2 linked regions of the Constrictibacter sp. MBR-5 genome follow. The protein of the gene in region 2 interacts with the protein of the main gene of each other region in a pairwise test. Links are inferred from orthologs where the notes say so. Each region holds a gene or a part of one and is shown on either strand. Other genes may lie near its edges.

Region 1 (2,995 bases), on a different replicon or contig from region 2:
CGACGACTATCAGAACGTCGCCCTGAAGATGGCGGACTGGTCCGCCATCCCCGCAGGCTACGACGTCACCGTCTTCGACGACCATGTCTCAGAGCCCGAGGCCCTGGTGCGCCGTCTCGCCGACTTCGAGGTGGTCTGCATCATGCGCGAGCGCACGCCGTTCCCGCGCGCCGTCTTCGCGGCATTGCCGAAGCTGAAGCTCCTGGTCACCACCGGCGGCCGCAACCTCTCGGTCGACGTCGCTGCGGCGACCGCCCAAGGCGTCACGGTCTGCGGCACCCGCGGCACCACGCCGCCGACGCCGGAACTCGCGATGGGACTGATCCTGTCGCTCGCGCGCAACATCCCGTTCGAGCACCGCGCCATGCAGGAAGGCCGCTGGCAGACGACGATCGGGCGCAGCCTGCACGGCGCGACCCTCGGCCTGCTCGGCGTCGGGCGCCTCGGCGGCTATGTGGCTAAGCTCGGCAAGGCCTTCGGCATGGAAGCGATCGGCTGGAGCCAGAACCTCACCGATGAGAAGGCGGCGGAGCATGGCGTGAAGCGGGTTGAGCGCGACGCGCTGTTCGCACAGTCCGACTTCCTCAGCATCCACCTGGTCCTGGGCGACCGGTCGCGCGGCCTCGTCGGCGCCGACGACCTCGCCCGGATGAAGCCCACCGCCTTCCTGGTCAACACCTCGCGCGGCCCCATCGTGCAGCAGGAGGCGCTGCTCGCCGCGCTGCGCGAGCGGCGGATCGCTGGCGCCGGCCTCGACGTCTACGACGTGGAGCCGCTGCCCGCGGATCACCCGCTGCGCAGCCTCGATAATGTCGTGCTGACACCGCATCTCGGCTACGTCACCGACGACACCTACCGCTTCTTCTACAGGGACACCGTCGAATGCATCGCCGCTTGGGCGAAGGGTGAGCCGGTCAGAGTCATCACGGCCTGATACCGTCAAGAGCGCCCCGGAACCTGCGGTCTGGCGCCGCGTTGGTGCCAGGCCGCGTGCGTCGTTCCCTCCCCCTATAGCGAGAACCCAAGTGCCGGATCGGCGCGCCGTCCTGATCGTCAATCGCAATGCGCGCTCAGGCGCCGAAGCGTATGAGGCCGTCGTCGCGGCTCTCGACGAGGTCGGCATCGAGGCCGTGCCGCCGAAGGGCGAGGCGACCGACGACAGCATCGCGATGGCCGCCGCCAACGCCGACATGCTGATCCTCGGCGGCGGCGACGGCACGCTGAACCATTTCGCCGAAGCGGCCGTCGCAACGGGCCTGCCGGTCGGCATCCTGCCGCTCGGCACGGCCAACGATCTGGCCCGCACGCTGGGGATACCGGCGGATCCGGCCACCGCCTGCGCGATCATCGCGGCCGGCGAGACCCGCCGGATCGATCTCGGCGAGGTCAACGGCAAGCTCTTCTTCAACGTCGCGAGCATCGGCCTGAGCGTCGAGGTCGCGACCCGGATGACCAAGCAGTTCAAGAAGCGCTGGGGCGTCTTCAGCTATCCCTTCGCCGCCGCCGATGCATGGCGCGCGATGCGCAGCTTCCGCGCCCGGATCACCGCGGACGGCAGCCAGCAGGTCCTGCGCTCGATCCAGCTCGCCGTCGGTAACGGCCGCTACTATGGCGGCGGCATGTCCGTCTCCGAAGACGCCGCGATCGACGACGGCCTGCTCGACCTCTACTGCATGGAGCCGCGACCGCTGGCGCGGATGGCCGCACTCCTCCCGGCCTTCCGGGCCGGCCGGCACCGAGCGAACGAGGCCGTCCACTGCCTTCGTGCCCCCGAGATTAAGGTAGAGACGAGCCGCCCGATGCGGGTCAACACCGACGGCGAGTTGACCACCGTGACGCCGGCGACCTTCCGAGTCGTGCGTCACGCGCTGGAAGTGTTCGTGCCGCGACCGCCAGAGGATCGCTCCGAGGCGGGCTGATACGACACGGGCTGTTCACCAGCCCCCGCCGCCACCGCCACCGCCCCCACCGCCGCTGGAGCCGCCGCCGCCGGAACCGGAGCTGGACTGGGTTGTCGCACTGCCGACAGCCGAGGAGATCGAGCCGCCGATCGCCGAGATGCCCGCGGCATCGAAGCTCCGGCCGCCATACCAGATGGGCCGGTACGTCTCCTGCCCGGTGCGCTGCGCCTGTCGCAGCGCCTCGGCGAACTGCTCCGCCCACTGCGTCTCGACGTCGAGCGCTATGGCGTAGGGGAGGAAGCGTTCGAACAGCTCCGGCGTGATCGGACTGCCGTGGTGGAATCGCAGGCGCTCGGCCTCGGCCACGGAGAGGTAGAGCAGCATGCCTTCGATCTCGTCGAGCGCGTCCCTGCCGATCGCCGTCGGCGCCCTGAGCAGACGAAAGAACAGGATGTTGAGCCCGAGCGCGGCGACCAGAAAGACGGCGGCAGCCGGGCCGACGGCTTGGCTCAGGGCGAAGACTCCAAAGAGCCAGCCGCCGACGAATGGCATGGCGAAAGCCGTGCCGAACAGCGCGCCGAACACGTGTCCGAACCCCGCTCCACCGAGCGCCAGCCGCCACTGGCGGACTAAGAAGACCAGCAGCCACCCGGTGCCGACCGACCAGCCGGCCAGCCAGACCGACAGGAACAACGTCTCGAAGAGGGTCGGTGCCGATGCCGCGACGGCCAGCCAGCCGAGGACCGTAAGACCCGCACCGACCATGAAGTACGGGCGGTTGTGGCGGAAGAAGGTCGTGTCGAACGTCTTGTCGAAGTGACCCTTCAGCGCCCGCCGAGCCGCGATCAGTGTCTTGCGCGACTCCCTGTCGAGGGCGACGCGACTGCCGGTCGCAAAGAGCGTCCGACGCAATGCATCCTCTCCCGGCGAGGCCGGCTGGCTGCTCGTGTCCCGCCGCTCCACCGTGGGTGTGCCGTCGCCGTCGCGGATGACGAGATATCCCTTGACCGCGAGGCTGACCAGGGCGGCCGCGAGGCAGCGATCATCATAGCCCATCCGCCGGATGTAGCGCATCGCGGCCGGGGGCAGTGTCG
Region 2 (2,923 bases):
TCCGGGACGGCGACGCTGGAACTGGCGGCGGCGGGCGTGCCGATGGTGGTCGGCTATCGTGCGGCACCGCTGACGGTCTGGGCGGCGCGGCGGCTGCTGCGGCTGAGGCACATCGCTCTGCCGAACATCCTGACGGAAGAAGTCGTCGTGCCGGAACTGATTCAGGGCGACTGTACCGCGGGGGGATTGGCCACGGCGGTGGCGCCGCTCCTCGCCGGTGGGGAGGCCGCTGCAGCACAGAGGCGAGGGCTGGCGGAGGCTGTCGGGCGCCTCGGTCCCGCCGGGTCGCGGCCCAGCCGCCGGGCAGCCGCGGTCATCCTGTCCCTTGCGAGGCCGGCATCACCGCCGCAGATTGATCGGGGAGCCACATGAGGAGGAGGCATACATGAACGACGACAGCCCAGCAGGAGCCTCGACGGCCGCCGTCCCGGGCGCGGACAAGTTCCGCTACCTGCATACGATGCTGCGGGTGTTCGACCTGGACAAGTCGATCGATTTCTACACCCGGCTGCTCGGGATGAAGCTGCTGCGCCGGAAGGATTTCCCGACCGGCGAGTTCACCCTCGCGTTCGTCGGTTATGGCGACGAGGCGGACAATACGGTGATCGAACTGACCCACAATTGGGGCCAGAAGACGCCCTACGACAAGGGCGACGCTTTCGGCCATCTGGCGCTCTCCACCCCGGACATCTATGCAACGTGCGCGGTCCTGGAGAAGGAGGGCGTGAAGATTCCGCGTCCGCCGGGGCCGATGAAGCACGGCACGACCGTGATCGCGTTTATCGAGGATCCGGACGGCTACAAGATCGAGTTGATCGAGCGGAAATAGCCGCCGCCCGAAACGAAACGGGGCGCGGACAATTGTCCGCGCCCCGTGCCGCAACAAGTTTCGTCGAAGCTCAGCGCTTGTCGACCGGAATGTAATCGCGCGACGTCGGGCCGGTATAGAGCTGGCGCGGGCGGTTGATCTTCTGGGACGGATCCTCGATCAGCTCGTTCCACTGCGCGATCCAGCCGACCGTGCGGCCGACGGCGAACAGTGCGGTGAACATGCTGGTCGGGAAGCCCATCGCCTTCAGCATGATGCCCGAATAGAAGTCGACGTTCGGGTACAGGCGGCGCTTGACGAAATACTCGTCCTCGAGCGCGATCTTCTCCAGCTCGATCGCCACCTCGAGCAGCGGATCGTTCACGCCGAGTTCGTTCAGGACCTGGTGGGCCGCCTTGCGGATGACGTTGGCCCGCGGATCGTGGTTCTTGTAGACGCGGTGGCCGAAGCCGAACAGGCGGAACGGATCGTCCGGATCCTTCGCCTTCTTCACCCAGTCGCCGACCTTGTTCTTGTCGCCGATCTGGTTGAGCATCTTCAGCACTTCCTCGTTGGCCCCGCCGTGCGAGGGACCCCAGAGGGCGGCGCAGCCGGCCGCGATGCAGGCGAACGGATTGGCGCCGGTCGAACCGGCGAGACGCACCGTCGAGGCCGAGGCGTTCTGTTCGTGGTCGGCGTGCAGGATGAAGATCAGGTCGAGCGCCTTGGCGACGATCGGGTTGACCTCATACTCCTCGGCCGGAACCGCGAAGCACATCCGCAGGAAGTTCGCCGCATAGTCGAGCGTGTTGCTCGGGTACACGAACGGCTGGCCGACCGAGTATTTGTAGGCCATGGCCGCGATTGTCGGCATCTTGGCGATCAGGCGATACGAGGCGACCTTGCGGTGCCAGGGATCGTTAATGTCCGTGCTGTCGTGATAGAAGGCCGAAAGCGCCCCGACCACGCCGCAGACCACCGCCATCGGGTGCGCGTCGCGGCGGAAGCCACGGAAGAAGTTGCTGATCTGGTCGTGCACCATCGTGTGGTGCGTGATGTCCCAGACGAACTGGTCCTTCTGCTTCTTGTCCGGCAGCTCGCCGAACAGCAGCAGATGGCAGACTTCCATGAAGTCGCTCTTCTCTGCGAGCTGCTCGATCGGATAGCCGCGGTACAGAAGAATGCCTTCGTCGCCGTCGATATAGGTGATCGCCGACTGGCAGCTGCCCGTGGCGGTATAGCCCGGGTCGAAGGTGAAGTAACCGAGATCCTTGTACAGATTTCGGATGTCGATGACTTTCGCCCCCGCCGTACCACTAAGCAACGGGAACGTCGTCTGTTTCCCCGTCGTATTGTCGACGACGGTAACGTTCTCGTTCGACTTCGGCTCCGTCATACGTCCATCCCTTCGCTGGAAGGGGCCGTGTAAGGCCCTACTCTGGGGGTGAGAATAGACCTCACACCGGCGTTTATCAATTCGCGCCCTGGCCGGCCGCTTCGTTTCCGCTCGCGTCGGCAAGGCGGCCCAGCGCCTCGTCGCGCCCGAGGATCTCCATCACCTCGAAGATCGGCGGCGAGGTGCCCGCGCCGGTCAGCGCAGCGCGCAGCGGCTGCGCCACCTTGCCGAGCTTCATGTCCCTGGCCTCAGCGAACGCGCGGATCCGTTCCTCGAGCGCGACGGCCGTCCATTCGTTCGATGCCGCGAGGTCGGCGGCCGCGGCGGCGACCGTTTCCCGACCGGCCGTGTCGAGCAGCTTCAATGCGCCGGCATCCATCGGAAGCGGGCGGCGACGGATGTAGAAGGCGGCATTGTCGGCCAACTCGTTGAGCGTCTTGGCGCGCGCTTTCAGGCCGGGCATCGCCGCGGTGAGGCGGGCCCCGTCGGCGTCGTCGAGCTCGCGTCCGACGATGGCGGCGACGCGCGGCCCGATCAGACCGGCGAGGCGGGCGTCGTCGGCCTCCCGGATGTAGTGCCCGTTCAGCGACGTCAGCTTCGCCATGTCGAACCGCGACGGCGACCGGCCGGCACCGTCGAGGTCGAACCAAGCGATCGCCTGCTCGGTCGAGATGATCTCGTCGTCGCCGTGGCCCCAACCGAGGCGCAGCAGGTAGTTG

What was found. The genes of interacting proteins can lie anywhere in the genome.
Region 1: the proteins of ABIE65_RS11845 (region 2) and ABIE65_RS00925 interact in binary tests that used the Escherichia coli proteins (3 or more experiments, as listed by UniProt). The link is inferred for Constrictibacter sp. MBR-5 from one-to-one orthologs.

What each region holds. Positions count from the first base shown.
Region 1 is NZ_JBEPTK010000001.1:189,874-192,868, forward strand. Bases 50-2,972 are described here. They hold ABIE65_RS00925 (lipid kinase), read left to right. Parts: upstream 50-1,025; coding sequence 1,026-1,919; downstream 1,920-2,972. Other genes in these bases: ABIE65_RS00920 (D-2-hydroxyacid dehydrogenase family protein), read left to right, coding at 50-934; ABIE65_RS00930 (DUF2207 domain-containing protein), read right to left, coding at 1,935-2,972. Also shown: more of ABIE65_RS00920, read left to right, coding at 1-49; more of ABIE65_RS00930, read right to left, coding at 2,973-2,995. UniProt on the Escherichia coli protein: In vitro phosphorylates phosphatidylglycerol but not diacylglycerol; the in vivo substrate is unknown.
Region 2 is NZ_JBEPTK010000004.1:373,913-376,835, reverse strand. The notes cover bases 53-2,903. They hold ABIE65_RS11845 (citrate synthase), read right to left. Parts: upstream 2,205-2,903; coding sequence 900-2,204; downstream 53-899. Other genes in these bases: gltX (glutamate--tRNA ligase), read right to left, coding at 2,281-2,903; gloA (lactoylglutathione lyase), read left to right, coding at 386-829; lpxB (lipid-A-disaccharide synthase), read left to right, coding at 53-372. Outside these bases: more of lpxB, read left to right, coding at 1-52; more of gltX, read right to left, coding at 2,904-2,923.